DNA from 3 places in the Pseudomonas sp. FW305-3-2-15-E-TSA4 genome. Region 3 is predicted to be linked to each of the others. Evidence: predicted binding sites of a transcription regulator. Region 3 holds the regulator's gene; each other region holds the start of a gene.

Region 1 (10,316 bases), on a different contig from region 3:
ACCGCCGCTATCAGCGTCCGCTGAATCTGGTGCCGACCATTGCGCCAAAGGCCAGCCAACAGTTTCAGATCAGCTACAGCCTGCTGGCAGACAAAGGCGCTGTGGATAACGCGCTGAAGCGCGTGAGCGAAATCCAGGCCGGGCGTGAAACCGAAGTGCGACAGGCGCCGCTGGTGGATCTGACCGAGCATTAAGGCGTCGCCGGGCGGTATTGCAGCGCTTCGGCCAGATGCTCACGGCTGATTGCATCGACTTGCTCAAGGTCTGCCAGGGTTCTGGCGACCTTGAGCAAACGATGGGCTGAGCGCAGTGACAAGGTCAGCCGTTCGCAGGCTGACTCCAGCCATTTCTCATCGGCTGTAGATAATTGGCAGTGCCGCTTCAGGCCTGGCAGATCGAGGAACGCATTGGCACAACGCTGACGCTTTTGCTGGCGTTCGCGTGCCTCGGCCACCACGGCTGCCGCACTGGCGCTGTCCTCGCCTGGCTTCACTGCCGGATTCAACGCCGTCGCTTCCCGCGCCACCGTCAGGTGCAGATCGATCCGATCCAGCAACGGCCCCGATAGCTTGTTGCGGTAGCGCTGCACCATGTCCGGTGTACAAGAGCACTTGCCGCTCGGCTCGCCAAGATATCCACAGGGGCAAGGATTCATTGCCGCCACCAACTGGAAACGCGCGGGAAAGCGTACGCGATCCTTGGCTCGGGCAATCACGATATGCCCGGATTCCAGCGGCTCGCGCAGCACCTCCAGCACCTTGCGATCAAATTCCGGAAGCTCGTCGAGAAACAGTACGCCGTGGTGGGCGAGGGTGATTTCGCCGGGTTGCGGTTTCGAGCTGCCACCGACCAGCGCCGGTCCCGATGCAGAATGGTGCGGTTGACGGAATGGTCGCTGCGGCCAATGGGTCAGTGGCACGCCGCTGGCGACCGATTGAATCGCCGCCACTTCCAGCGCCTCGCATTCTGAGAGTGGCGGCAGCAGCCCCGGCAAGCGACTTGCCAACAAGGTCTTGCCGGTCCCCGGCGGCCCACTGAACAACAGGTTGTGTGCGCCCGCCGCTGCAATCAGCAGCGCCCGTTTCGCGGCCATCTGTCCTTGCACTTCATTGAGGTCGGGATAAGGTTTCGCCGCATGGATCAGCCCGTCCGATACATAAGGCTCGACCGGCGTGTGCCCGTTGAAATGCGCCACTGCTTCCAGCAGATGATCCACCGCAAACACCTTCAAACCCGAAGCAAGGCACGCTTCCTCGGCATTCGCCCGCGGCACCACCAGTGCCCGCCCGGCCTTGCGCGCCGCCAGCGCCGCCGGCAACACCCCGCGTACCGGCCGCACAGCGCCGGACAACGCCAGTTCACCAAGGCATTCCACCTCATCCAGCGTCAGACACGGCACCTGCACACTCGCCGACAGAATCCCCAGGGCAATCGCCAGATCAAAGCGCCCGCCGTCCTTGGGCAAGTCCGCCGGCGCGAGATTCAAGGTGATCCGCCGCGCCGGAAACTGCAGCCCGGAATTGATGATCGCGCTGCGCACGCGATCCTTGCTCTCCTTTACCGCCGCTTCAGGCAGGCCGACCATGGTCAGCGAGGGCAGACCGTTGGCGAGATGGACTTCGACGGTGACAGCGGGAGCATCCACGCCAACCTGGGCGCGACTGTGGACGATGGAGAGGGACATGGTCGTTCCTTGAGCTGAATCGGGAGCCGCTTCCTGCGGGTTTTTTAAGGGTAGTCTGGGGAGAGGGCGTTGGTCGGACAGTTTTAAGGTCCAACTTTCACTTGATGTTTCTGAAGGCACTAATCCTCAGGCATAAAAAAACCGCCTGTCAGGCGGCCATTTTTGCGGTACTCAGGTTCCACCACCGGCGAGCCAGCCATCGGGCTCCATTTCCTTGCCATAGGTCGCGGCCACTTTCAGAAAATGCCGCTGACTGGCTGAAACTCTGTCCGGCAATCCGAGTGCCTCGGTACCCGGTTTGGACACCCGTGCCGGTTGGGTTTTCTGCTTCTTCTGCTTCATAAACACCTCACGTGCCGGGATGCTTGATTCGATCTTATTGGTCGTCCAATGGAAAGACAAGGCGACCGGTTGTATCAAAATAAAATCCCAGCGTTTGATAGTAAGGGATGGCGCCTGAGTCTGGCTCTTGTACTTCGATTTGCGTACACCCCAGCTTCCGGGCGTAGAACTCTGTTGTCAGCAATGCCATCGGAGCGATCCAGCCCCGCAAGGTATTTGTCTTGCAGGTGTGTCCCTGCAAAAGGACGATTTTCATGCAGATCGTGCTTCTTCGCGGCGTTGCGTAGCACAATCCGCACAGTTCTTCTTCGAACCAGAACGCCAAGTCCAGTCCTTTTGCATCTTTGGTCTTCCAGTCCAGAACAGCTTCCCAAGGAAATCCAATTGGGCCGCTCCACTGGTGATATGCGTTGATTGCTAATGGAGTAATCGGATCGATCCTGAGTGATAGAGGATCAACTCCAGCTGCCAGGGCTTCTGGGTCCATGGACATAGTTTGATGTGCGAGTTTGCGGGATTCAGATTTGAGTGTCTGATTTCGAAGCTCGGTACCTTTTCCTTTTCTTCGCATCGTCTTGTTCTGTCGGGATCAAGCTGTAGACGATATCGAAGGCATTGATGCTTAAGTAATCAGGCGTAGGAGCTGATTTTTGTAGGGTCATGCCCTGATAGTTGTAGGACGCCGGCGAAACGGTTTCGATAGCTTGCTGGAACCGTTGGGCATGACTGTCATGGACCTGGCCATGCCCACGAAAGGGCCTGAAACCGAGATCGAGAAGCTTGTGAAATGCCAGCTCAGGATCTGCGCCGATCTGGCAATCAGGCTGGCGATCCACCTCAAAACCACGCCTGAGTTCTGGATGAATCTTCAATCGACTTACGATTTACGCAGAGCTCAGATCAGGTACGCGGGTTGGCGAACCGGAGCAAAAGGAACCCGGCAGACCCGAAGGTCTCCCACGCACAACCGCCATGAAACGATGTGGCGGTAAATGTAGCCGCCATCATGGTTGTCGTGCGCCTTAAGCTGTCCAGGTCGCCAAACCCGTTGCTGAACATTCAGCATCGGGGTGAGCTTAGAAACTTGAGCTTTTCGGCGCAATCGGACGGCGGTGGTGCAGGTTGTAGGACGTTGCCGAGAGGATTGAAAGGCTGAAGATCAAAAGATCGCAGCCTTCGGCAGCTCCTACAGGGGGAGCGGATTATTCAGCCGGCGGCGTCAGCTTGGCTTCCATCTCGGCGACTTTGGCCTCAAGGCTTTCGAGGCGAGCACGGGTACGCGCCAATACAACCATCTGACTGTCAAACTCTTCCCGGCTCACCAGATCCAGTTTGCTGAACGCACTCTGCAGCAGCATCTTGAACTGGCTTTCGATTTCGGCTTTCGGCAGCGGGGTGTCGCCGCTGAACAGGCGGGAGGCGGTGCCGCTCAGGGCGTCGAGGAAGTCTTTTGGCGCGAGCATGGAATGTGTCCTGTAAACAGTGGCGGGCAGTGTATCACGCAGTGTCTATAGTCATTGACGCAGGTGCGGATGCACGCTTTTCGCGCAGGCGGACGGACGGCAACGCACCGTTGTTGTGCGTAACCGTCGGGGCTTTTTTGCGCGGGCGCCTGTGGCAGCGGCCAAGGGCTTGAAATCAGAGGAATTTGGCGAGATGGCAAGCTTTCTGCTTAGTCGGTAGTGACCCATGCACTGATGCAGTCGCTGTGACGAATGCAGTGCGGCAGGCGGGACGGGGAGTTTCGCCGGCAGCGGTTAGCTGGCGTCAGTCGGGCAGGTAAGGCCGACGATGCGTTACAAAGCCAGGCACTGCGCTTAGACTTGAGTCGGGTTTGTTTTCCTGGGGCAAGTCCACCAATTCGGGAGAGAGTTTCATGAAGCTAGTCACTGCCATCATCAAGCCGTTCAAGTTGGACGACGTGCGCGAGTCGCTGTCCGAAATCGGCGTGCAGGGCATTACCGTTACTGAAGTCAAAGGCTTCGGCCGGCAGAAGGGTCACACCGAGCTGTATCGCGGCGCGGAGTATGTGGTCGATTTTCTGCCCAAGGTGAAAATCGACGTGGCCATCGACGACAAGGATCTGGATCGGGTTATCGAGGCGATAACCAAAGCGGCCAACACCGGCAAGATCGGTGACGGCAAGATCTTCGTGGTCAATCTGGAACAGGCGATCCGCATCCGTACCGGCGAAACCGATACCGACGCGATTTAAGCCGCCACAAACCCCAACGCCCCAGGAGAAAACAATATGACTCTGCGTAAATTCGCAGGGCTAGGAGCCCTGTTGTCCATCGTAATGCCCGGCCTTGCAATGGCGGCAGACGAAGTGGCGGCCCCGGTCCTCAATTCCGGCGACACCGCCTGGATGCTCACCTCGACAGCCCTCGTGCTGTTCATGACCATCCCGGGACTGGCGCTGTTTTACGGCGGCATGGTTCGCTCGAAAAACATTCTTTCCGTGATGATGCAGTGCTTCGCCATTACCGGTCTGATCAGCATCCTGTGGGTCATTTATGGCTACAGCATTGCGTTCGACACCACCGGCATGGAGCAGGGCGTCGTCAACTTCAACTCGTTCTTCGGCGGCATGGGCAAGGCGTTCCTCGCCGGTGTCACGCCTTCGAGCCTTACCGGCCCTGCGGCGCTGTTCCCCGAGGCGGTGTTCATCACCTTCCAGATGACCTTCGCGATCATCACCCCGGCGCTGATTGTCGGTGCGTTCGCCGAGCGGATGAAATTCTCCGCGATGCTGATTTTCATGGGCATCTGGTTCACCCTCGTCTACGCACCGATTGCGCACATGGTCTGGTCCGGTAACGGCGGCCTGATGTGGGACTGGGGCGTACTCGACTTCGCGGGCGGCACCGTGGTGCACATCAACGCCGGTGTGGCCGGTCTGATTGCCTGCCTGGTATTGGGCAAGCGCAAAGGTTTCCCGACCACCCCGATGGCACCGCACAACCTCGGTTACACCCTGATGGGTGCAGCGATGTTGTGGGTTGGCTGGTTCGGCTTCAACGCCGGTTCGGCCGCAGCCGCCAACGGCACCGCCGGCATGGCGATGCTGGTCACTCAGATTGCAACCGCTGCAGCGGCTCTGGGCTGGATGTTCGCGGAGTGGATCACTCACGGCAAACCAAGCGCACTGGGCATTGCTTCGGGTGTGGTTGCCGGTCTGGTGGCAATCACTCCGGCGGCCGGCACTGTGGGCCCGATGGGTGCACTGGTGATCGGTCTGGCGGCAGGTGTGGTGTGCTTCTTCTGCGCCACCACGCTGAAACGCAAACTCGGCTATGACGACTCTCTGGACGCGTTCGGCGTACACGGTATCGGCGGTATCCTCGGTGCGATCCTCACCGGTGTGTTCGCTGCACCGTCGCTGGGTGGCTTCGGCACCGTCACCGACATCGCCGCTCAAGTGTGGATTCAGTGCAAAGGTGTCGGCTTCACGGTGATCTACACCGCAATCGTCACCTTCATCATCCTCAAGGTCCTGGACGCCGTGATGGGTCTGCGTGTGACCGAGGAAGAAGAGTCGGTGGGTCTCGATCTGGCACAACACAACGAACGCGGCTACAACCTGTAAGTACGCGCATTAAAAAACTTGCCCGGTTCGCCGGGCATTTTTTTGTCTGGAATTTGTCATTGAAAGGAAGGCTGAAAGGATTTTTCGTACGGCTTTGGTCGTGTTTACGGCGGGCATTTTTCTGCGGCCAATCGCTTACATCATTGCAGGAATATTAGGGCCTTTGTTTTTTCCCAGAGCGCGCTAGAATGCGCCCCGAACGTGCGGAGAACTGTATGTGGCAACAGACTCTGATAACCCTGCGGGCACGGCCCCGGGGCTTTCATCTGGTAACGGACGAGTTACTCGCCGGCCTGCCTGAACTCAAGGCGTGCCGGGTCGGTCTGTTGCATTTGTGGCTGCAGCACACCTCGGCGTCGTTGACCATCAACGAGAACGCCGATCCGGCGGTCCGTCGCGACTTCGAACGATTTTTCAATCGTCTGATCCCACAAGGAACAGACGGCTATGAGCATAACGACGAAGGCCTGGACGACCTCCCGGCGCACTTCAAGGCCAGCGTACTTGGCTGTCAGATCAGTCTGCCGGTTTCGGCAGGGCGACTGGCACTGGGCACCTGGCAAGGTGTTTATCTGGGCGAGCACCGTGATCATGGCGGTGCCCGTAAAGTCCTCGCCACCCTGCACGGTGAAGGGGCGTAAACCGTTGGTCACCAATGGTTACCGATTTTTTTCCGGCGGCTTTCGACAGTCGCCAAAGCTGGTCTATAACTAATCTGCTTTTCGCAAGTCATGAGGTAGAACATGAGCGACGATGATCTGGAAAACGACGACCTCGAAGTAGGCGACGAAGACGAGGCCGAGGACGGTCTGGAAGCAGCAGCGGAAGACGTTGCTGAAGACGATGGCGGTGATGAAACGCCGGCCCCGGCTGCCAAAGGCAAAGCCAAGGCTGCGGTGTCGGTCGACGAGTTGCCGAGCATCGAAGCCAAGAACAAGGAGCGCGACGCCCTGGCCAAGGCCATGGAAGAATTCCTTGCGCGCGGCGGCAAGGTGCAGGAAGTGGAGGCCAACGTGGTCGCCGATCCGCCCAAGAAGCCGGACAACAAGTACGGCAGCCGCCCTATCTGAGGCGTGCTACCTGCTTGCTGAAAAAGCCCGCCGTCGCTGCGGGCTTTTTCATGCCTGAAACAAAGAGGTCATGGATACACGCAACCCCCTGTGGGAGCGGGCTTGCTCGCGAAGGCGGTGTGTCATTCAAATTGTATGTCGACTGACACGGCCTCTTCGCGAGCAAGCCCGCTCCCAAGGGGTTACGTCAGGTGGAGAGGGCATTCCAGCGTGCGAGCACTGCTGGCAAATCGGTCAGGCTACGGATCTCGGCATCCGGAAGCCGCTCGGCTTCCCAGACCTTGCCCGTCGGGTTGAACCAGACGGCACGCATGCCCGCTTGTTGCGCCCCGGCAATGTCATCGCCCGGATGATCGCCGATATGTACGGCGGTTTCGGCTGTGGCGCCACCACGCTGCAACGCCTCGTGAAACAGCCGCACATCCGGCTTGGCGATACCGATATCTTCGGCGCACAAGGCAAACTTGAAGTAATCCGCCAGGCCCAGCCGACGCACGTCGGCGTTGCCGTTGGTGACCACGCCGAGGGCGTAGTGGTTGGCGAGGATTTCCAAAGTCGGTTCGACCTCCGGGAACACCTCGATCTGATGCCGCGCATGCAGGAATACTTCAAAGCTTTTGTCGGCCAGATCCGCAGCTTCCCCGTGGGCGTACCCGGCTTCCTCCAGTGCGTGGAACAGCACGCGCCTGCGCAACGCACTGATGCGGTGCTTGAGGCCCGGCTCGCTGGCCAGTACCCGCTCACGAATCCCCCACAAATGCTCCACCGGCACTGCGCCCAGATTCGGCGCGTGTTCGCTCAGCCATTCGCGCAATACCGCTTCGGCGCTGACGATCACCGGGGCGGTGTCCCACAGGGTGTCGTCAAGGTCGAAGGTGATCAACTGGATGTTCATGAATCGTCGCCTTTGCTGCGTTTGGCCCGTGGGTGGGCGCTGTCGTAGACCGCCGCCAGGTGCTGGAAGTCCAGGTGGGTGTAGATCTGCGTGGTCTTGATGTCCGAGTGGCCGAGCAATTCCTGCACCGCGCGCAGGTCCTGTGAGGATTCCAGCAAGTGGCTGGCAAAGGAATGCCGCAGCATGTGCGGGTGCAGGTTCTGCCCCAGCTCGCGCTCGCCGGCCAGTTTCACCCGCACCTGAATCGCCCGTGGGCCGAGGCGCCGACCTTGTTGGCTGACGAACACGGCATCGTCGGCCGGGTTGGTCATGGCTCGCAGCGGCAGCCATTGCTCCAGTGCTTCGCGCGCCTTTTTGCCGACCGGCAGCAGGCGGGTCTTGCTGCCCTTGCCGAGCACCTGAACCATGCCGTCGGCCAGATCCAGCTGATCGAGATTGAGCCCGGTCAGCTCGGACAGGCGCAGGCCCGAGGAATAGAACAATTCGAGAATCGCCTGATCACGACGGGCGAGAAAATCGTCCTCGACCGCACCTTCAAGCAGTTGCAACGCACGGTCGGTGTCGAGGGTTTTCGGCAAGCGCCGTTCGCCTTTCGGCGGCGCCAGACCGGTCGCCGGGTCGTGATCGCACAGACCTTCGCGATTCAGATAGTGATAGAGCCCGCGCACCGCCGAGAGCAATCGGGCGAGACTGCGTGACGACTGACCCTGCGCATGCAGGCGGGCGATCAGGCTGCGCAGACGCTGAATATCCAGCGCCGCCCAACTGCCGATGTTCTGCTTGATGCACCAGCCGAGGACTTTATCGAGGTCGCGGCGATAGGCCGACAGGGTGTGCGGCGACACCTGTCGCTCACTGCGCAGGTGTTCGCAGTAAGCGTCCAGTTGTCGTTCCATGCTCAGCGTACCGAGCGCAGGGAGCTGTTGACCCTTGGCAGCACGCGGCCCATGACTTCGGCGATGTAGCTGAGGAACAGCGTGCCGACCGAACTCTTGTAGTGCTGTGGATCGCGGCTGGCGATTGCCAGAATGCCGTGGATGCCTTGATGGCTGACCGCGACTACCGCGGTGGAGCCGATCTGCTTGCGCTGTTCTTCGCCGAACAGGAAGTCCAGCTCATGTTCTCGCAGAGTGCCGCTGACGCTCTTGCCTTCGGTGAGCAGACCGCCGATCGCGGTTTGCGCGTCGGCATGAGTCACCCAGCGGCCAACCGGTGCCGGGTTGTCGCCGAGCAGGATCAGGCTGACAAAGGGCACCTGAAAGTCCTGGCGCAGGCTGTCTTCGACGCTGATCACCACGTCTTCCAGACTGGCCGCGTCCATCAGCGACAGAATCAGGCGACGGGTCTTGTCGAACAGCCGGTCGTTGTCGCGGGCGACGTCCATCAACTGCGAGAGGCGATGACGCATCTCGATGTTGCGGTCGCGCAGGATGCTCATCTGCCGCTCGACCAGCGAAACGGTGTCACCGCGCTGGTGGGGAATGCGCATGGCAGGCAGCAGTTCTTCGTGCTCGACGAAGAAGTCCGGATGAGCCTCCAGGTATGCGGCAACCGCTGCCGCCTCCAGGCTCTCGGACGCGGATTCGTCGGACTGTCGGGCGGGTACCTGAGGCTTATCGGTCATGGCTTCTGCTCACTCAAAGACGCACTTGTCCTTCGTATACACGCACTGCCGGGCCGGTCATCAGCACTGGATGGCCAGGGCCTGCCCATTCAATGGACAGACGCCCGCCGGGCAGGTCGATCAACAGCGGCGAATCCATCCACCCCTGGCTGATGGCCGCAACTGCAGCGGCACAAGCGCCGGTGCCGCAGGCCTGGGTTTCCCCGGCCCCGCGTTCCCAGACGCGCAACTGCGCGCGGTTGCGGTCGATGACCTGGATGAAACCGACGTTGACCCGCGCCGGGAAGCGCGGATGGTGTTCGATTTTCGGCCCCAGTTCATGCACCGGTGCATTGTTGATGTCCTGTACGCGCAGCACCGCATGGGGGTTGCCCATTGACACAGCGGCCAGTTCGACCGTGGTGCCGTCGACTTCCAGCTGATAGCTGCGGGCCTGCGCCGGTGCGTCGAACGGAATATCCGCCGGCACCAGACGCGGCGCGCCCATGTTCACCCCGATCTGGCCGTCGTTACGCACGTCCAGCTCGATGATGCCGCCCTTGGTCTCGACGCGAATCTGCCGCTTGGCCGTCAGACGTTTGTCGAGCACGAAGCGCGCGAAGCAGCGCGCACCGTTGCCACACTGTTCCACTTCCGAGCCATCGGAGTTGAAGATCCGGTAACGGAAATCCACGTCCGGGTTGCTCGGCGCTTCGACGATCAGCAACTGGTCGAAACCGATACCGGTGTGCCGGTCGCCCCATTGCTTGGCGTGCTTGGGCTGAATATGCGCGTGCTGGCTGACCAGGTCGAGAACCATGAAGTCATTGCCCAGGCCGTGCATTTTGGTAAAACGCAGCAGCATGGGTTACTCCGGCAGCTGGCTTTCGCCGGCAAACAGCTCGGCCACGGTTTCGCGGCGGCGCACTTCAAAAACCTGATCACCGTCTACCAACACTTCAGCGGCACGGCCACGGGTGTTGTAGTTGGAACTCATCACGAAGCCGTAGGCACCGGCCGAATGCACGGCCAGCAGGTCGCCTTCTTCCAGCGCGAGCTCACGATCCTTGGCGAGGAAATCGCCGGTTTCGCAGATCGGGCCGACGATGTCGTATTTGCGCGCAGCGGAGTCA
Region 2 (10,316 bases), on a different contig from region 3:
GCCGAACAGGTTGTGGCTGCTACTGCCATCCTGGGCACGCATGACCGATTTGCCCCAGCCGGTTTCCAGTGCGGCTTGCGCCACCAGATAACGCGGATCGACGCCAATACGCGCGGCGGCTTCTTTGGCCATCGGCAGCATGGTGTTGACGAATTCGTCGGCGGAGCTGAAAGCGCGCTTGGCCGGCGCCAGCGGAATCTGCGCCATCGCCCGACCGTAAATCTGCATCTGCCCGCCGGACGCCTTGGCGTCTTCGGCACGGGTCAGCCAGTCGCCGTTGTACAGCGGGCCGGCGCCGGTGGCGGCCGTGGTCGCCGCACGTTGCGGCAAGGCATTGGTGGCGGTCGGCGTGGCGGACGGCACCAGACCGGCGAGCAAACGATCGGCCAGCTTCGGCGGCAATGCCAGACGACGCTTGTTGATCATTGCCATGTCATTGCTGTGCGAGGCTTCGGTAGTAGCCACACGCCCGGAACGCGAGGCCCACAACGGACGCTCGCCATTGAGCCGCGATAACGGCCCATTGGTGGCGGTGGTGCCGGCGGCAATCGGGGTCTGCACCGCAGCGGCTTTCGCCGCCTCTTGCTTGGCGGCGGACGCGGCTGCAGCCTCACCCGGTGCCAGCGGTTTATTCCTCGACATCTGCTTCATCAGCACGTCGGCCAGCCCGATACCGCCGCCCTCGCGGGACAGCGACACCGCCAGTTGCTGGTCGTACATTTCCTGATATTGCTTGGCCGCCGGCGTGTTCATCGGGTTGTCTTTACCCAACGCCTCGGTGGCCGAACGCATCGACTTGAGCATTTCGCCGAGGAACAGCGATTCGAATTCCTGCGCCACCTTGCGCATGTTCGCATCGCTGTTCTTGTCGCCAACCTTGAGCTGGTTCAGACGATTGAGGTCGGAGTACGAACCCGAATCGCCAGTGCCCACCAGACTGCCTTTGCGCATATCCATGATGCCGTCCTCAGATCACGATCAGGTCGGCTTGCAACGCGCCGGCCTGCTTCAGTGCTTCGAGAATGGCCATCAGGTCACCCGGTGCCGCGCCAACCTGGTTCACCGCCCGCACGATCTCGTCGAGGGTGGTGCCCGGGCCGAACTTGAACATCGGCTTGGCTTCCTGTTCGGCGTTGACCCGCGAACGTGGAACCACCGCGGTCTGGCCGTTGGACAATGGGCCCGGCTGACTGACGATCGGGTCTTCGGTGATGGTCACGGTCAGGCTGCCGTGAGTCACGGCGGCCGGCGAAACTTTCACGTTCTGGCCGATGACGATGGTGCCGGTGCGCGAGTTGATGATGACTTTCGCCACCGCCTGACCCGGATCGACTTCAAGGTTTTCGAGGATCGACAGGTAGTCGACGCGCTGGCTCGGATCGAGCGGCGCCGTCACACGGATCGAGCCGCCGTCGATGGCTTGCGCCACGCCAGGGCCGAGCATGTCGTTGATCTTGTCGACGATACGCTTGGCCGTGGTGAAGTCGGAACGGTTGAGGTTCAGCGTCAGGCTGTTGCCCTGGTTGAAACCGCTCGGTACCGAACGCTCCACCGACGCACCGCCGGGGATACGACCGGCCGACGGAACGTTGACGGTGATCTTCGAACCGTCACGCCCTTCGGCATCGAAACCACCGACCACCAGGTTGCCCTGAGCGATGGCGTAGACGTTGCCGTCGATACCCTTGAGCGGGGTCAGCAACAGGGTGCCGCCGCGCAGACTCTTGGAGTTACCGATGGACGAAACGGTGATGTCGACCTGCTGACCCGGTTTGGCGAACGCCGGCAGATCGGCACTCACCGACACCGCCGCGACGTTTTTCAACTGCACGTTGCCCGATCCCGGCGGCACCTTGATGCCGAACTGCGAGAGCATGTTGTTGAAGGTCTGCAGGGTGAACGGGGTCTGCGTCGTCTGGTCGCCGGTGCCGTTAAGCCCGACCACCAGGCCGTAACCGATCAACTGGTTGGAACGCACGCCGGAAATGCTGGCGATATCTTTCAGCCGCTCGGCGTGGGCACCAAAGGTTGCGGACAACAGGGCCGCAGCCAGCATGAGGCTCTTGAAATTCAAAGTCGCCACCTAGAAAGGGAACAGCGGGCTGAGGAAGAAACGGTCGAACCAGCCTGGCTGACTCGCATCGGCAAACGAACCGGTGCCCGAGTAGGTGATGCGCGCATCGGCGACACGGGTCGACGACACGGTGTTGTCGGTGGCGATGTCATCGGCACGCACGAGACCGGCGATGCGCACCAGCTCGTCGCCGGTGTTGAGGGTCATCCACTTCTCGCCGCGCACGGCGATGATGCCATTGGGAAGCACATCGGCCACGGTCACGGTGATCGAGCCGGTCAGGGTGTTGCCCTGCGCCGCCTTGCTGTCGCCCTTGGTCGCACGGTCGCCGCTGTAGCCGACGTCGAGGCTCAGGTCATTGCCACCCAACGGGTTGTTGGTGGTGCCACTGCCGCCGAACAGCGAAGTCAGGCCGATGCCGGTCTTGCTGTTCTTGGCCACTTGCGAGTTGGCGTTTTTGCTGGCCTGAGTCTTCTCGTTCAGGGTGATGGTGATGATGTCACCGACCCGGAATGCCTTGCGGTCGCTGTACAGGTTCTGCTCGAAGCCGGCCTGATAGATCGAGCCGTTGTTGGCCGCAGACGGCAATGGCGTGCGTGGCAACACCGGAGCGTAATAAGGGTCATTGGGCTTGGGCGTCGGTGCGACGCAGCCCGCGAGCGAGACGACCCCACCCAATGCCAGAACAGATACGAAGCGTTTCATGACCCTACCTCACGGTGTTGCTGGCGACCTCATGGCCGCCCCATAGACTTGATTACAGATTCTGCGTTACGAACGAGAGCATCTGGTCGGCGGTGGAAATCACCTTGGAGTTCATCTCGTAAGCGCGCTGAGTGGTGATCATGTTGACCATCTCTTCAACGGTGCTGACGTTGGAACCTTCCAGGGTGTTCTGCAGCGTGGTACCGAAACCGTTCAGGCCCGGGGTGCCGATTTGCGGCGCGCCGGAAGCAGCGGTTTCCAGGAACAGGTTGTTGCCCACTGCCTGCAGACCGGCCGGGTTGATGAAGTCGGCGGTTTGCAGGTTGCCGATCACCTGAGCGGCCGGGTTGCCTGGCACTGTGATCGACACGGTGCCGTCGGTGCCGACAGTGAAGCTCTGCGCGTTGTTCGGGATGACGATGGCCGGTTCCAGGGCGAAACCGCTGGCGTTGACGATCTGACCGTTGGAGTCGAGGTGGAAAGTACCGTCACGGGTGTAGGACGTGGTGCCGTCCGGCTGCAGGATCTGGAAGAAACCGCGACCGTCGATGGCCATGTCCAGCGGCTGCTCGGTGGTTTGCAGGCTGCCGGCGGTGAAGTTTTTCTGGGTGCCGACGATGCGCACACCGGTACCCAGTTGCAGACCCGACGGCAGTTCGCTGTCCTGGGTCGACTGGGCGCCTGGCTGACGCTTGATCTGATACAGCAGGTCCTGGAACTCGGCACGGTCACGTTTGAAACCCGTGGTCGAGACGTTCGCCAGGTTGTTGGAAATGGTGGTCAGGTTGGTGTCCTGGGCGGACAGACCGGTTTTGGCAACCCATAGAGCCGGAAGCATTCGATTCTCCTCGTGCGCCTGTTTTACGGCGCGACGTTCTGATAATTAGCTGATCTGCAAGACCCGAGCCATGGCCTGGTCGTCGTCTTTGGCGGTGTTCATCATCTTGACGTGCAACTCGAACTGCTTGGCCAGGGCCAGCACCGAGGTCATTTCTTCCACGGCATTGACGTTGCTCGACTCAAGGAAACCCGACACCAGTTTGACGTTGGCATCGGCCGGCGCCGGCTGGCCGTCCTTGGTGTAGATCGAGCCGTCGAGGCCTTTGTTGAGGTTCTTGATGTCCGGGTTGACCAGTTTGATCCGGTCGACTTCCGCCATGACGCGCGGGCCTTCGCCCATCGCACGAATACTGATGGTGCCGTCTTCACCAACTTCGACCTGCTGCTCCGGCGGCACGGCGATCGGACCGCCGTTGCCGAGTACCGGCATGCCGTTGCCGGCGCGCAATACGCCGAGGGCGTCGATGTTCAGGCTGCCGGTGCGCACGTAGCTTTCGCCACCGTTAGGGTTCTGCACGGCAATAAAACCGTTGCCGGTCACGGCGACGTCGAGGTCACGCCCGGTCTGCACCAGCGAACCGGCGGTGAAGTCGGTGGCGGGCCGTTCGCTCATGGCAAACGCACGCGCCGGAAAGCTGTCACCGAACACCGGCATCGAACGCGCCTGCTCCAGGTCGCGCTGAAAACCATTGGTGGAGATGTTCGCCAGGTTGTTGGCATGGGCCTTTTGCGCCAGTGCGTTCTGACTGGCGCCGGTCATTGCCACATAAAGGTACTTGTCCACACTCTTTCCTCTGCATGCCGGACGTTTGCCGCCCACCGCTGTACTGCTGAGCCATAAGCAATTTGCAGACCAACTTTTTTCTGGCGGCTTGCGGCCCGGTAAACAAAGGACTTGCGGGGTTTTGCGGGGAAATTGGAAATGTATCGAAGTCGAAAAACCGGCGGTGTTATGCCGCTGGGCGGCAATCCCGATTGTTGCAGATGGAAAAAGAACCTGTGGTGAGGGGATTTATCCCCGACGGGCTGCGCAGCAGCCCAATCCATCCATTGATGGTGTATCGGATGGACCGCATTTGCCGGGTTTGGGGCTGCTTCGCCACCCTTCGGGGATAAATCCCCTCACCACAAAAGCTCTTTTCACCACAGTGTTGCTGTTAACTCTCGGGACCCTTACCAACTTCGTATTGGCGGAGCTTATTAGCGATGGTGGTATGCGAAACCCCCAACCGCTTACCCAGTTGCCGACTGCTCGGGTGTTCGGAGTACAGCCGCTCCAGTACGGCTTTCTCAAAACGCCCGACGATCTCGTCCAGCCCACCCTCCAGCGAGAAATCGCCAAGCGGCTGACGCACGCCGTAATCCGGCAGGCGGATGTGTTCGACCTTCACCGTGCCGCCCTCGCACAGTGAAACCGCCTGGAACAGCACGTTCTCCAGCTGCCGCACGTTGCCCGGCCAGTGGTAATGACTGAGGCGATCCATCGCTGCCGGCGCCAGTTTCGGCAGCGAACAACCGATCTGGCGGCTGGCCTGATCGAGGAAGTGTTCCACCAGCGGAGTCAAGCCGTCGAGGCATTCGCGCAGTGGCGGGATGTGCAGCGACAACACGTTCAAGCGGTGATACAGATCCTGACGAAACTCGCCGCGCGCGCACAGCTCGGACAAGTCAACCTGAGTCGCGCAGATCACCCGCACGTCCAGATACACCTCTTCGTCGCTGCCGACCCGGCGGAAGCAGCCGTCCTGCAGAAAGCGCAGCAACTTCACTTGCAAGCGCGGGCTCATTTCACCGACGCCATCGAGGAACAGCGTGCCGCCCGCCGTCAGCTCCAGCAGACCGAGTTTGCCTTCAGCACGCGCCCCTTCGAACGCGCCGGGGCCGTAGCCAAACAGTTCGGTCTCGGCCATCGACTCTGGCAGCCCTGCACAGTTGAGCGCCATCAGCGGCGACTGCCCACGCGGACTGGCGAGGTGACAGGCACGGGCCAGCAACTCTTTACCGGTGCCGGTTTCGCCTTCGATCAATAGCGGCGCATCCAGCGGCGCCATGCGCCGCGCTTCACGCACGACAGCGGCCATCACTTTCGAACTCTGGAAGATACTGTCGAAGCCACGCAATTCCTGTTTGCGCACGTTATAGATGCGCTCACCGACGCGGTCGGCGCGGTGCAAGGTCAGCACCGCACCGGCCATGGCTTCACTGTCGTCGTGCTCCGATTGCAGCGGCGCGATGTCGGCGAGAAAGATGTCGCCCTTGACCTTGACGCGCATGCCGTTGATTCGCGACTTGTTGGCGCGCACCAGCTCCGGCAGGTCGAAATCCTCGGCGTAACGCGACAGCGGAATCCCCGGCACCTCGTCCACCCGCACCCCGAGCAATTGGGCGGCGGCGCGGTTAGCAGCGACGATTGAGCCACCCATGTCGATCGACAGCACCGGAAACTCCAGCGCACCGAGCAACGCGTTCAGCTCCATGTGCCGACGCTCGCTGGGCATCAACCCGACGCGCTTGACGCCAAACACCCCGGCAATCGCCTCGAACTTCGGTCGCAGCGCCTGGAACTGGATGTTGATCAGGTTCGGGCAGTGCAGGTAGATCGCATTGCCGTGCTCGCCGCCGACCTCGCCGCGTGCAACGTTGATCCCGTACTCCACCAGCAGGTTGAGGATGTCGCGCAGGATGCCGATGCGGTTTTGGCAGTGGACTTTGATACGCATATGAATGACCCGACAAACCAGCAATAAGGTTGAACACAGACCTGTGGGAGCGAGCCTGCTCGCGAAGGCGGCTGCAAACTCAGCATAGATGTGTCAGACAGACCGCATTCGCGAGCAGGCTCGCTCCCACAGGTGTTAGCGCCAGACTTTTCTGTCGAGGCGCGCAGATAGTTGTCAAGATTATGTGACAGCCACAGCCCTTTTCAAACCTGCAAATCACCGCAAATGCGTGATATCAGTCAAAGCGTAACGATTTTTTTACGAAATGCAGTGATTGTTCCTACCAGGAACGCACTCAACCTGCTGCATCACGCCGCACTCTCGGGTAATTCTCAGTCCATCGCTGGACATAACAAGAACGAATTCCCCTAGCAGGAGAGCAGTATGAAGCAGACGCAATACGTGGCCCGAGAGCCCGATGCGCAAGGTTTTATCGACTACCCCGCCGAAGAACATGCGGTGTGGAACACGCTGATCACCCGCCAGCTGAAAGTGATCGAGGGTCGCGCGTGCCAGGAATACCTGGACGGTATCGAAAAACTCGGTCTGCCCCACGACCGCATTCCTCAGCTGGGCGAGATCAACAAGGTGCTCGGTGAGACCACCGGTTGGCAGGTTGCCCGCGTCCCGGCACTGATCCCCTTCCAGACCTTCTTCGAATTGCTCGCCAGCAAACAGTTTCCGGTGGCCACGTTCATTCGTACCCGCGAAGAACTGGACTACCTGCAAGAGCCGGACATTTTCCACGAGATTTTCGGCCACTGCCCGCTGCTGACCAACCCATGGTTCGCCGAATTCACCCACACCTACGGCAAGCTCGGCCTGCAGGCCACCAAGGAAGAGCGCGTGTATCTGGCGCGCCTGTACTGGATGACCATCGAGTTCGGCCTGGTCGACACCCCGCAAGGCAAACGCATCTACGGCGGCGGCATCCTGTCCTCGCCGAAGGAAACCGTTTACTCGCTGTCGGACGAACCCGAGCATCAGGCCTTCGATCCGCTGGAAGCCATGCGCACACCGTATCGCATCGATATCCTGCAGCCGCTGTACTTTGTCCTGCCGAACCTCAAGCGCCTGTTCGATGTCGCCCATGAAGACATCATGGCCATGGTTCGCCAAGGCATGCAGCTGGGGTTGCACGCACCGAAGTTTCCGCCAAAACCGAAAGCCGCGTGATCCGCGACTTTTGCTGAGAATTGAGTCTGTCAGTCGCCGTCACTTTGGTTTAGCGTGACGGCATTGACGGGCCGATAGCTTCTATAAAAAAAACACACTCGATTTCAGGAATCACACCATGTCCACTTTGAACCAAGCCCACTGCGAAGCCTGCCGTGCCGATGCGCCACAAGTCAGCGACGAAGAACTGCCGATCCTGATCAAGCAGATCCCGGACTGGAACATCGAAGTACGCGACAGCATCATGCAGTTGGAGAAAGTTTTCCTGTTCAAGAACTTCAAGCATGCTCTGGCGTTCACCAACGCCGTCGGCGAGATCTCCGAGGCCGAAGGTCACCACCCGGGTCTGCTGACCGAGTGGGGCAAAGTCACCGTGACCTGGTGGAGCCACTCGATCAAAGGCCTGCACCGCAACGACTTCATCATGGCCGCGCGCACTGACGAAGTGGGCAAGACCGCAGAAGGACGCAAGTAATGCACTTTGACGCCATCGGCCGGGTACCCGGCGACCCGATCCTCGGTTTGATGGAGGCCTATGCGCAGGACACTAACCCGCGCAAGTTCGACCTCGGCGTTGGCGTCTACAAGGATGCCCAAGGCCTGACGCCGATCCCCGAAGCGGTGAAAATCGCCGAGGCGCGACTGGTCGAAAGCCAGGACACCAAGACCTACATCGGTGGTCACGGCAATCCGCTGTTCGGCAAAGTCATCAATGAACTGGTGCTTGGCGCCGACTCGAAGCTGATCGCCGAACAGCGCGCCGGCGCCACCCAGACTCCGGGCGGCACCGGTGCCCTGCGTCTGGCGGCCGACTTCATCGCCCAGTGCCTGCCGGGCAAGGGCGTGTGGCTGAGCAACCCGACCTGGCCGATCCACGAAACGATTTTCTCCGCCGCCGGGGTCAAGGTCAGTCACTACCCGTACGTGGGCAGCGACAACCGCCTCGACGTCGATGCGATGCTCGCCGTGCTTAACGAAGTGCCGCACGGCGACGTGGTGCTGCTGCATGCCTGCTGCCACAACCCGACCGGTTTCGACCTGAACCATGACGACTGGCAGCGTGTGCTCGACGTGGTGCGCCGCCGTGACCTGCTGCCGCTGATCGACTTTGCCTACCAGGGCTTTGGCGACGGACTGGAACAGGACGCGTGGTCGACCCGACTGTTCGCCGCCGAGGTGCCTGAGCTGCTGATCACCAGCTCCTGCTCAAAGAACTTCGGCCTGTACCGCGACCGTACCGGCGCGCTGATTGTCTGCGCGAAAACCGCCGACAAGCTGATCGACATCCGCAGCCAACTGGCCAACATCGCCCGCAACCTGTGGTCGACGCCACCGGATCACGGCGCGGCCGTGGTGGCGACCATCCTCGCCGACCCGGAGCTGAAAGCGCGCTGGGCCGATGAAGTGGAAGCCATGCGTTTGCGCATCGCCCAATTGCGCAGCGGTCTGGTCGAAGCACTGGAACCACACGGTTTGCGCGAGCGCTTTGCGCACATTGGCGTGCAACGCGGAATGTTCTCCTACACCGGGCTGTCGCCGGAGCAGGTCAAACAACTGCGTGAGCAGCACAGCGTGTACATGGTCAGCTCGGGCCGGGCCAATGTCGCCGGGATCGACGCCAGGCGCCTGGCACTGCTGGCCGAGGCCATCGCCAACGCCTGCAAATAACCCCGCAATCCCCGGTAGGAGTGAGCCCTGTGGTGAGGGGATTTATCCCCGATGGGCAGCGAAGCGGCCCCAACAATGCAATCGCGAAATGTCTGACATGGCGCGTGCAATTGTTTTACGACTGCTTCGCAGCCGATCGGGGATAAATCCCCTCGCCACAGGTTCATTCACACCCACACTTGGAATACGCCCTCCCCCTGCGGCCATCTGTCGCATTATTTTCAATTAAAAGTCTGATTGTCATTTTTCCTGCTGTATCCTGCGCAGGCTTTCAAGAAGCGCGGATCTACCAGATCTATCAACAGACTTAGCGAGGAGCGCAACCATGCACGAGATTCCTAATCTCCCCTTCCCAAGCCTGCACGAAACTGAGCAGACGACCACGCAACAAGCCGGCGCCCAGCAGCCCGAGCCGAAAGAAGCCGTTGAGAGCCGCCAGGCCGACAGCGAAGAGTAAAACCCGCCGTACAGACCGTGTGGAAAGCGCTAAGATGCGCTTTCCACACTGCCTGAAACCGAGCCCGCCATGACCGACGAATTCTCTGAAAGCCAAGCTGCCGTCCTGATCGGCGCGACCGAGAAAATGATCGAGATCTGGAACCGTCTCTCCCCGGAAAAACAGGCCGCCCTGCTCGCCCGTTTCGGCAGCGAAGAAAACGCCCTCGCTGCACTGGTCACTACACAACTGGTCGCCCCGGCCAAACCCTGAAGCCACCCTCCCGGCAAATAGTTTTACTTTTCCCCGCCCCTGACTCGTCCGCGCCGGTATCATAAGCAGCCTATCTAATCCTGCTTTGCCGTGGATCGTTTCTCATGTCGTCCTCTATGCCACAACCCCAGCGCCCCCTGGCGGTCACGCTGCAAGTCGTGTCCATCGTCCTCTTCACCTTCATCGGCTACCTGAACATCGGCATTCCGCTCGCCGTGCTGCCGGGTTACGTCCACAGCGATCTTGGCTTTGGCGCGGTGATCGCCGGGCTGGTGATCAGCGTGCAATACCTCGCCACCCTGCTCAGCCGTCCGTACGCCGGCAAGATCATCGACAACCAGGGCAGTAAACGCGCAGTGATGATCGGGCTGGCCGGTTGCGGCTTGAGCGGCGTGTTCATGCTGATTTCGGCGTGGACACCGAA
Region 3 (10,316 bases):
AATCATGTTTAGCAAAAAATTTCGCAACTTCCTGCTGTTCGGCTGCATCGCTGCCATGTTTGCGGCGGTCGGCTACTGGAACATCAGCCCGGAACGCTTCCTCGACAAGCCCGTGGTCAAGGTCGAAGACACCGCTATCGACTGGTACGCCACCAATACGCATACCCTGCAATATCTGCCGGACGGCAAAGTGCAGTACGAAATGACGTCGGACAAGGCCGAACACCTGAAAGCGACGGATGTGACTCTGGTTACCAAACCCGACCTCAACATGTATCGCGGCACCGAGTTTCCGTGGCACGTGACCAGCGAACGCGGCGAAGTGAATCCGGACGGAACGCAGGTAGAATTGATCGACTCGGTACGCATCAAGCGCACCGATGAAAAGAAACGCGACACCCTGATCACCAGCACACGCATGACGGTGTTCCCTCAGCAGCAATATGCGCAGACCGAGCAACCCGTTAGAATCGACGGCGCTGGCGGTGTATCGACTGGCGTGGGAATGAAGGCGTATTTGAAGGAAAGCAGGATACACCTGCAATCGAACGTAAGAGGACAGTATGAGGCTCGTTAAAACCCTCCCTATTTTGCTCAGTCTGGGCGCAGCACTGGGAAGCGTGAGCGCCTGGGCTCTGCCGAACGATCAGCAGCAACCTATCCGCATTCAGGCCGACGACGCCCAGCTGGACGACAAGAACGGCATCGCCACCTATAAAGGTGATGTGATCATCACCCAGGGCTCAATGATCGTTAAGGGCAATACGGTGACCATCACCCGTACTCCGACCGGCGATATCGACGTGGTGACCTCGGTGGGCAACCTTGCCTACTTCGAGCAACTGCAAACCCAGGGTGACGCCAAGCCTGTTCAGGGCTGGGGCGTGACGATTCAGTACCACGCCGCGCAAAACCGCGTCGTGCTGATCGACAAGGCCAAGGTTGTCGACAAGGACAACAACACCACTCAGGGCGAGAAAATCGTCTATGACACGGTGAAGAAACTGGCCAGTGCCGGTCGCGCTACCGGCAGCAAAGTCACCGAAGCGCGTCCGCGTATCGACATGGTGATCCAGCCGAAGAAGAAAACCGACGAGAAAACCCAGTAATGGCAACTCTGAAAGCTCAACACCTGGCCAAGGCCTATAAAAGCCGCCAGGTTGTGCGCGACGTCAGCCTGTCGATCGACAGCGGCCAGATCGTTGGCCTGCTCGGCCCGAACGGCGCCGGCAAGACCACCTGCTTCTACATGATCGTCGGTCTGGTGCAGGCCGATCAGGGTCGCGTACTGATCGATGATCTGGACGTCAGCCATCAGCCGATGCACGGCCGTGCCAAGGCAGGTATCGGCTATCTGCCGCAAGAAGCGTCGATCTTCCGCAAATTGTCGGTGGCCGATAACATCATGGCCATCCTCGAAACCCGCACGGAACTCGACAAGGCCGGTCGTCGCAAGGAACTGGAAAGCCTGCTGCAGGAATTCCACATCAGCCACATCCGCGACAACCTCGGCATGAGCCTGTCCGGTGGTGAACGCCGCCGGGTGGAAATCGCCCGCGCCCTGGCGACCGCACCGAAATTCATCCTGCTCGACGAACCGTTCGCCGGTGTCGACCCGATTTCGGTCGGCGACATCAAGCAGATCATCCATCACCTCAAGGCCAAGGGCATCGGTGTTCTTATCACCGACCACAACGTGCGTGAGACCCTGGATATCTGCGAAACCGCCTACATCGTCAACGACGGTCAACTGATCGCGGAAGGCGATGCGGCGACCATCCTTGCCAACGATCTGGTGAAGGAAGTGTATCTGGGCCACGAGTTCCGCCTGTAAGCACCAAGGCACTTGGCCAGCCTCCGGGTGCTGTATCGATGAAGCAGGCTTTTATACGCTTTTATTGTTACAGCGCTCTAGGCAGACACGACGCCTCAAAGATGTTCACCGTGCTCCGACGCGATGCGTCAACAAAGTTTTATACGCTTTTATTGTTACAGCGCTCTAGGCAAACACGACAGTTTCAGGCATATAATTTGCTTAAGTTTGGCGCTCCGGCGCCCTGTAGTGGATGGCGCATGCGCGCCGGCGAATAAGGTGTTAAGCCCCTGCCATGAAACCATCGCTAGTCTTGAGAATGGGCCAGCAGCTGACGATGACACCGCAGCTGCAACAGGCCATCCGCCTGCTCCAATTGTCGACCCTGGACCTGCAACAGGAAATCCAGGAGGCCCTGGAATCCAATCCGATGCTCGAACGCCAGGAAGAAGGCGACGACTTCGACAATACCGATCCTTTGGCCGACAACGCCGAACAAAAACCCAACACCGACATTCAGGAACCGTCCTATCAGGAAGCCGCCCCGACGGTGGACAATCTGGAAGATGGCGAATGGAACGAGCGCATTCCTAACGAACTGCCCGTTGATACCGCCTGGGAAGACGTCTACCAGACCAGCGCCAGCAGCCTGCCCAGCAGCGATGACGACGAGTGGGACTTCACCACCCGCACGTCCGCCGGCGAAAGCCTGCAAAGCCATCTGCTGTGGCAATTGAACCTGGCGCCGATGTCCGACACCGACCGCCTGATCGCCGTGACCCTGATCGATTGCATCAACAATCAGGGCTACCTCGACGAAACCCTCGAAGAAATTCTCGACGCCTTTGATCCGGAGCTCGACATCGAGCTGGACGAGATCGAAGCCGTTCTGCACCGCATTCAGCAGTTCGAACCGGCCGGTATCGGGGCGCGCAACCTCGGCGAATGCCTGCTGCTGCAACTGCGTCAGCTCCCGGCCAAGACCCCGTGGCTCAACGAAGCCAAACGTCTGGTCAGCGATTACATCGATCTGCTCGGCAGTCGCGACTACAGCCAGTTGATGCGGCGTATGAAGCTCAAGGAAGACGAGTTGCGTCAGGTCATCGAACTGGTGCAAAGCCTCAATCCGCGTCCGGGCTCGCAGATCGAATCGACCGAAGCCGAGTACGTGGTGCCCGACGTCATTGTGCGCAAGGATAACGAACGCTGGCTGGTCGAGCTGAATCAGGAGTCAGTGCCCCGTCTGCGGGTTAACGCGCAGTACGCCGGTTTCGTCCGTCGCGCCGACACCAGCGCCGACAACACCTTCATGCGCAACCAGTTGCAAGAGGCACGCTGGTTCATCAAGAGCCTGCAAAGCCGCAACGAAACCCTGATGAAGGTGGCCACCCAGATCGTCGAGCATCAGCGCGGCTTCCTGGAGTATGGCGATGAAGCCATGAAACCGTTGGTCCTGCATGACATCGCCGAGGCGGTCGGCATGCACGAATCGACGATTTCCCGGGTCACCACGCAGAAATTCATGCATACCCCGCGCGGTATTTATGAACTGAAATACTTTTTCTCAAGCCACGTCAGCACCTCCGAAGGCGGTGAATGCTCGTCGACGGCGATCCGCGCGATCATCAAAAAACTGGTTGCGGCGGAAAATCAGAAAAAGCCGTTGAGTGACAGCAAGATCGCTGGTTTACTGGAGGCACAAGGCATTCAGGTGGCTCGCCGCACCGTCGCCAAGTACCGCGAATCCCTCGGGATCGCGCCTTCGAGCGAACGCAAGCGGTTGATGTAAGCCACGTTACAGCGTTCCAGTGGCAGGCTCTTCGGCCTGCCGCTTTATGCACTGGCAACGAAGGAGAAGCTGTATGCAAGTCAACATCAGTGGACACCAACTGGAAGTGACCGAACCTCTGCGCACCTACATCAACGAGAAACTCGAACGATTGGAGCGCCATTTCGACAAGATCACCAACGTGCAAGTCACGATGTGCGTCGAAAAGCTCAAGCAGAAAATCGAAGCCACCTTGCATATACCCGGCAGCGAAGTGGTCGCCAACGCAGAAGATACCGACATGTACGCTGCGATCGACTCACTGACCGACAAGCTGGATCGCCAACTCAAAAAGCATAAGGAAAAGACCCAGAGCCTCCTCCAGGGCGCGACAGGTCGTTAACACTCCCAACCCATGATCCGACTTGAAAGTATCCTGACCCCCGGCCGTTCCCTGGTGAACGTGCCGGGCGGCAGTAAAAAGAAAGCCCTCGAACAGATTGCCAACCTCATCCATAAAGAAGTGCCGGATCTGGCCATGCAGGATGTTTTCGAGAGCCTGGTAGCCCGTGAGAAACTCGGATCCACCGGTTTCGGCAACGGCATCGCCATTCCGCACTGCCGCCTCAAAGGCTGCGAAGCGCCTATCAGCGCATTGATGCACCTTGATGCCCCCATCGATTTCGATGCCATCGACGGCGCACCGGTCGACCTGCTGTTTGTACTGCTGGTCCCGGAAGCGGCCACCGATGCCCACCTGGAATTACTGCGCCAGATCGCCAGCATGCTCGATCGCAAGGAAGTGCGCGAAAAACTGCGCAGCGCACCGAGCAACGAAGCCTTGTATCAGGTCGTCCTGAGCGAGCAGAACGGTCATTAATCATGCGCTTGATCATCGTCAGCGGCCGCTCCGGCTCGGGTAAAAGTACCGCCCTGAATGTCCTTGAGGACAACGGCTACTACTGCATCGACAACCTGCCGGCCGGTCTGCTGCCGGAACTCGCCGAACGCGCCCTGATTCATACCGAGCTGGCTCAGCCGCTGGTGGCCGTGTCGATCGATGCACGCAATCTGCCGAGCCACCTGTCGCGCTTCCCCGAGTTGCTCGAAGAAGTCCGCGCCCGACACATCCAGTGTGATGTGCTGTATCTGGATGCCGACGAAGAAACCTTGCTCAAACGCTTCTCGGAAACCCGCCGTCGCCACCCGCTGAGCACCGCCAACCGCTCACTGGCCGAGGCAATCAACGACGAGACCGCCCTGCTCGGCCCGATCGCCGATCTGGCCGACCTCAAGGTCAACACCACCAATCTGAATCTGTACCAGTTGCGTGACACCATCAAGCTGCGACTGCTGAACCAGCCGGAGCCGGGCACGGCGTTTCTGGTCGAGTCGTTCGGCTTCAAGCGCGGCATGCCGGTGGACGCGGATCTGGTGTTCGATGTGCGCTGCCTGCCCAATCCTTACTGGAAACCGGAACTGCGTACACAATCGGGTCTCGACGCACCGGTCGCCGAGTACCTGGCTGCACAACCGGAGGTTGAGGAGATGTTCCAGGACATCTACGGCTACCTGTACAAATGGCTGCCACGTTTTGCCGCGAGCAACCGCGCCTACGTCACCATTGCCATTGGCTGCACCGGCGGGCATCACCGCTCCGTTTACCTGACCGAACGCCTGGGTCAGGCCCTGCAGAAAACCCTGAAGAACGTCCAGGTTCGCCACCGCGACCTCACTTAAAGGATTCACACCGCGATGCCTGCTCGTGAAATCGAAATCATCAACAAATTGGGTCTGCATGCCCGGGCATCGGCCAAATTCGTCGGCGTGGCCGGCAAGTTTCCGGAGACCACGATAAGAGTCGGTCGCACACCCGAGACAGCAGTAGACGGCAAAAGCATCATGGCGATGATGATGCTCGCGGCCGGCAAGGGCACCAAGATCCATTTGAGCACCGAAGGCGAACAGGCTGAGGAGGCCATGGTTGCTTTGGTGGAGCTGATCAACAACTACTTCGATGAAGGGGGCTGACAGCCCAGCACCGAAGATCGCAGCCTTGGCAACAGCTGCCGCAGGCTGCGATCTTTTGATATTCAACCCAACGCCGTATCCATCACCATCATCAGACAAAACCCGATCAGCAAGCCAAGACTGGCCAGCTTGTCATGACCATTGCGGCGCGATTCCGGAATGACTTCGTGCGTCACCACCAGCAACATCGCCCCCGCCGCCAGCGCCAGCCCCAACGGCAATAACAGCTCCGCCAGACTGACCAGCCAGGCACAGAGCAGTGCAAACACCGGCTCGACCAACCCTGAAGCCGCACCGATCAAGAATGCCTTGACCCGCGACATTCCTGCCCCCGCCAGTACCAGCGCAATCACCAATCCCTCTGGCACATCCTGCAAGGCGATGCCCATCGCCAGACTGTCGGCATCCGGCATGCCGCCGCCAGCGGACACCCCCACCGCCATGCCTTCCGGGATGTTGTGAGCAATGATGGCGAAGACGAACAGCCAGATGCGCGGCGGAATCACCGGGTGCTCGGGGGTACCGACGAGCATTTCCGGTGAGGCGCCGGACAGTTTCAGATCCACCAGATACAAACCGAACGCACCGAGCATGATGCCGAAGCAAATCAGCCCGCTGGCGGCCAACGGTGTCAGGCCCAGACTTTCGGCAGCAGCGATGCCCGGCACGATCAGCGAAAACGCGGTCGCCGCCAGCATCACGCCGGCGCCGAAACCCAGTAGCGTATCGCTGAGCCTCTGCGGCATACGCCGGATCACCAGCACCGGCACCGCGCCGAGCGCCGTGCCGAGGGCGCAGATCGCGCCGCCCTGCAATGCGCGTGACAATCGCGGCTGCAGATCCAGCCATTCCAGCCCGTGCGCCGCCAGCAAGGTTATGCCGGCCAGCAGCAACAGCGACCCGACCGCGTAACGAAACATGCGTCCACCGCCAATCGCCAGTGTTTCAGTGCCCATAGTCAGCCCTGGATTGTTTTTATAGAAGACTTAAACCAGTGCAGCCTGGTAGCGCGCAGCAACTTCCGGCCAGTTGATCACGTTGTAGAACGCGTTGATGTATTCCGGGCGACGGTTCTGATAACGCAGGTAATAGGCGTGTTCCCAAACATCCAGACCGAGAATCGGCGTGTTGCCGTTCATCAACGGGCTGTCCTGATTGCCGCTACTTTCCACGACCAGTTTTTTCTCCGGGGTCACGCTGAGCCAGGCCCAGCCGCTGCCGAAACGGGTCAACGCGGCTTTGGTAAAGGCGTCCTTGAAGCTGTCGAGACCGCCCAGTTGGTCGTCAATCGCCTTGGCCAGCGCGCCGTCCGGCTTGCCACCGCCGTTGGGCACCATGACTTCCCAGAACAGCGAATGGTTGGCATGCCCGCCACCCTGATTGATCACCGCCGCGCGGAGTTTTTCCGGCAACTGCTGAACGCTGGCGACCAGTTTTTCCACCGGCCATTCGGCGTACTCAGTGCCTTCGACGGCGGCATTGAGGTTGTTGATGTAGGTCTGGTGGTGCTTGGTGTAGTGGATCTCCATGGTTTGCGCATCGATGTGCGGTTCCAGGGCGTCGTAGGCGTACGGCAAGGCAGGCAAGGTAAAAGCCATTTCAGTGGACTCCATGATGATGTGAAGCTGACGCGCGGCGTGCGTTGCCGGTGTCCGGGTGCAGCAGGCGCTGGGTGCGTGGGTATTCGCCGTGTTCGCTGATGAAATTCAGCAGTTCGACGTAGGTCTTGCTGCTCTGGCGCAACGCCGCTTCCCGCAGGGCCGGACGCAGACGCTCGTCCTGCATGGTCTGCAACAGCCGTTGATGAATCGCGCAGAGGTACTCGGCGCTCTCCTCCGGCTGATTCAGGCGCAGGTGCAGATCCGCGAGGTTGTGGTGGGAGATGACGCAGGCCGCCACCGCTTCGTCGGCATCGGCCCAGCGCTCGAACAGCACTTGCGCCAGGGCCAGGGCTTGCAGATAAGCTTCACGGGCATCAATCAGCTCGCCCAGCATGAAGCAGCGATTGGCCCGTTCGATCGTGCGTTTCCAGTGCTCCATGGTGAACCTCCAAAGCGGTTGCGGTATTTACACGCCGCCAGCGGTGAGTTTCTCGGGGTTGAGCAACTCTTCCAGTTGGCTGCGCGACAGGTCGGTGTGCTCCAGCGCGACGTCGATCACCGGGCGGCCCTGCTTGTAGGCCTGCTTGGCGATTTCGGCGGCTTTCTGGTAGCCGATGATCGGGTTGAGCGCGGTGACCAGAATCGGGTTGCGCGACAGCGCTTCCTTGAGCCGCGACTCATTGACCTTGAAGCTGGCGATGGCCTTGTCGCCGAGCAGACGACTGGCATTGGCCAGCAGTTCGATGCTGCTCAGCAGGTTCTGGGCGATGATCGGCAGCATCACGTTCAGTTCGAAATTGCCCGACTGGCCGGCGATGGTGATCACCGAGTCGTTGCCGATCACTTGCGCAGCGACCATCGCAGTAGCTTCCGGAATCACCGGATTAACCTTGCCCGGCATGATCGACGAACCCGGTTGCAGGGCTTCCAGCTCGATCTCGCCAAGGCCGGCGAGCGGACCAGAGTTCATCCAGCGCAGGTCGTTGGCGATTTTCATCAGCGATACGGCGGTGGCTTTGAGCTGACCAGAGACGGCGACGGCCGTGTCCTGCGAGCCGATCAGGGCGAACAGATCCTTGCCCGGAGTGAATTGCACATTCGTCAGTTGGCTGAGCTGGCGGCTGAAACGCGCGGCGAATTCCGGATGCGCATTGATCCCGGTGCCGACCGCCGTACCGCCCTGCGCCAGCGATTGCAGGCTCGGCAGTAAATCCTGCAGATGACCGATGTTGGCCTTGAGCTGCTGCGCCCAGCCATTGAGCACCTGACTCATGCGCACCGGCATCGCGTCCATCAAGTGCGTACGGCCGGTTTTGACGTGGTGGTGCACCTGATCGGCTTTGTTTTCGATGACCTGCACCAGATGCAACAGCGCCGGCAACAGCTGCTCATGCAGGGTCAACGCCGCGCTGACGTGGATGGTGGTCGGAATGATGTCGTTGCTGCTCTGGCCGCAGTTGACGTGATCGTTCGGGTTGACCGGCTCGCCGAGCAGGCGGCTGGCGAGGGTCGCGATCACTTCGTTGGCGTTCATGTTGGAGCTGGTGCCGGAGCCGGTCTGGAAGATATCCACCGGGAAATGCTGCATGAAATCGCCTTCGAGCAGGCCTTGCGCGGCATCGCTGATAGCTTTGCCCTGGCCGGCGCTGAGCTGGTTGAGCTCGACGTTGGCCCGCGCGGCGGCGGCTTTGGCGAGGATCAGCGCACGGATGAATTGCGTTGGCATCGGCTTGCCGCTGATCGGGAAGTTATCCACTGCGCGCTGGGTCTGCGCGCCGTAGAGAGCGTCCACCGGCACCTGTAGTTCGCCCATGCTGTCGCGCTCAATACGAGTCTTGGTCATCGGTAAATCCTTGGACTAATTCAATGAGAGGAATCGAGGGAAGCAACTCGCAGGTCGCCAGTTGCCAGGTGTAGCGCTGCCAGCGCTGGAGCCGGCAGTTGCACAGCGACAGGCGCTCCATTTCACGCAACGGACGCCAGGCTTGATCGAGACACAGGCTGCGCCAGTGCCACGGCAACGCGATGTCGGTGGCTGTGTCGAGCAGCAGACGGAAGGAGGTTTCAGCGATGGTCCACGGGGAAGTCGCCGTACAGCAGGCCAGATAACGGCCTTCGGCCAGGTAATGTTCGATCAGGCGTGGTTCGTCAGGATCCATCGCGCAACGGATCTGGCGACTCATCCAGCGCCAGCTTTCGAGGTACGGCTGCTCGTGCAAGGCAGAACTCATGATCCGGGGCTCGTTCGGAGATGAGATTTATTATTAGATGATAATGAGAAGCAAAACAAGAGCGCCTGATTACACAGACTCCATTGTAGGAGCGAGCCTGCTCGCGAAGGCGTCGTGTCAGTCGCCGCTGCCGCTTTCGCGAGCAGGCTCGCTCCCACAAGGTTTTGTGTGGAGCCAAGAAAAAAGGCGCGCCACCCGATGAGGTGGCGCGCCTTTCTTGTCTGACCGCTGGGGCTTAGCTGCCCGCGACAGTCATCCGCTCGATCAGCACCGAGCCCGTACGAATATTGCTGCGCAGCTCCAGATCATTACCGACTGCGACGATCTGCTTGAACATGTCGCGCATGTTGCCGGCGATGGTCACTTCCTGCACCGCGAACTGGATTTCGCCGTTCTCGACCCAGAACCCCGCCGCCCCACGCGAATAGTCGCCGGTGACCATGTTCAAGCCATGGCCCATCAACTCGGAAACCAACAGGCCACGGCCCATGCGTTTCAACAGCGCCGCCTGATCTTCATCACCGTGAGTGACGAACAGGTTGTGCACGCCACCCGCGTTGGCGGTGCTCGGCATGCCGAGTTTGCGCCCGGAGTACGTGCCGAGGATGTACGACACCAACTCGCCCTTCTCGACGAACGGTTTGGCGTAGGTGGCCAGACCATCACCGTCGTAGGACGCACTGCCCATGGCGCGCATCAGGTGTGGACGCTCATCGATGGTCAGCCATTCGGGGAACAGCTTCTGGCCCAGCGTGCCTTCGAGGAACGACGATTTGCGATACAGACTGCCGCCAGACACCGCAGACAGGAAGCTGCCGAACAAGCCGCCCGCCAGCTCGGCGGAAAACAGCACCGGCACTTCGCAGGTCGGT

What was found. The regulator sigma-54, encoded in region 3, starts transcription at its own class of promoters, with help from an activator protein. The targets are predictions, from matches to a motif close to ANTGGCATNNANNTTGCTNT.
Region 1: the regulator sigma-54 is predicted to act here: its motif matches at 3,682-3,701, upstream of glnK (P-II family nitrogen regulator).
Region 2: the regulator sigma-54 is predicted to act here: its motif matches at 4,458-4,477, upstream of AC3WMV_RS22495 (flagellar basal body rod protein FlgF).

What each region holds. Positions count from the first base shown of each region.
Region 1 is NZ_JBYSZP010000014.1:31,294-41,609, forward strand. Features, by position in the region: gene AC3WMV_RS19355 (aldose 1-epimerase family protein) at 1-194, shown strand, start outside; gene AC3WMV_RS19360 (YifB family Mg chelatase-like AAA ATPase) at 191-1,684, opposite strand; gene AC3WMV_RS19365 (hypothetical protein) at 1,856-2,026, opposite strand; gene AC3WMV_RS19370 (N-acetyltransferase) at 2,061-2,513, opposite strand; gene AC3WMV_RS19375 (HigA family addiction module antitoxin) at 2,749-3,018, shown strand; gene AC3WMV_RS19380 (accessory factor UbiK family protein) at 3,229-3,489, opposite strand; gene glnK (P-II family nitrogen regulator) at 3,903-4,241, shown strand; gene AC3WMV_RS19390 (ammonium transporter) at 4,278-5,615, shown strand; gene AC3WMV_RS19395 (secondary thiamine-phosphate synthase enzyme YjbQ) at 5,831-6,256, shown strand; gene sutA (dormancy-specific transcriptional regulator SutA) at 6,359-6,685, shown strand; gene AC3WMV_RS19405 (HAD family hydrolase) at 6,873-7,580, opposite strand; gene xerC (tyrosine recombinase XerC) at 7,577-8,476, opposite strand; gene AC3WMV_RS19415 (DUF484 family protein) at 8,479-9,204, opposite strand; gene dapF (diaminopimelate epimerase) at 9,218-10,048, opposite strand; gene lysA (diaminopimelate decarboxylase) at 10,052-10,316, opposite strand, start outside.
Region 2 is NZ_JBYSZP010000017.1:47,266-57,581, reverse strand. Features, by position in the region: gene flgJ (flagellar assembly peptidoglycan hydrolase FlgJ) at 1-957, opposite strand, end outside; gene AC3WMV_RS22510 (flagellar basal body P-ring protein FlgI) at 968-2,056, opposite strand; gene flgH (flagellar basal body L-ring protein FlgH) at 2,084-2,779, opposite strand; gene flgG (flagellar basal-body rod protein FlgG) at 2,832-3,617, opposite strand; gene AC3WMV_RS22495 (flagellar basal body rod protein FlgF) at 3,663-4,403, opposite strand; gene AC3WMV_RS22490 (sigma-54-dependent transcriptional regulator) at 4,777-6,339, opposite strand; gene phhA (phenylalanine 4-monooxygenase) at 6,724-7,515, shown strand; gene AC3WMV_RS22480 (4a-hydroxytetrahydrobiopterin dehydratase) at 7,634-7,990, shown strand; gene AC3WMV_RS22475 (amino acid aminotransferase) at 7,990-9,183, shown strand; gene AC3WMV_RS22470 (hypothetical protein) at 9,509-9,640, shown strand; gene AC3WMV_RS22465 (hypothetical protein) at 9,710-9,892, shown strand; gene AC3WMV_RS22460 (MFS transporter) at 9,997-10,316, shown strand, end outside.
Region 3 is NZ_JBYSZP010000001.1:27,492-37,807, reverse strand. Features, by position in the region: gene lptC (LPS export ABC transporter periplasmic protein LptC) at 5-577, shown strand; gene lptA (lipopolysaccharide transport periplasmic protein LptA) at 564-1,109, shown strand; gene lptB (LPS export ABC transporter ATP-binding protein) at 1,109-1,834, shown strand; gene AC3WMV_RS00170 (RNA polymerase factor sigma-54) at 2,109-3,602, shown strand; gene hpf (ribosome hibernation-promoting factor, HPF/YfiA family) at 3,676-3,984, shown strand; gene ptsN (PTS IIA-like nitrogen regulatory protein PtsN) at 3,997-4,461, shown strand; gene rapZ (RNase adapter RapZ) at 4,464-5,321, shown strand; gene AC3WMV_RS00150 (HPr family phosphocarrier protein) at 5,337-5,612, shown strand; gene AC3WMV_RS00145 (ZIP family metal transporter) at 5,675-6,568, opposite strand; gene AC3WMV_RS00140 (superoxide dismutase) at 6,599-7,210, opposite strand; gene AC3WMV_RS00135 (DUF2753 family protein) at 7,212-7,652, opposite strand; gene AC3WMV_RS00130 (class II fumarate hydratase) at 7,680-9,056, opposite strand; gene AC3WMV_RS00125 (hypothetical protein) at 9,037-9,444, opposite strand; gene pmbA (metalloprotease PmbA) at 9,680-10,316, opposite strand, start outside.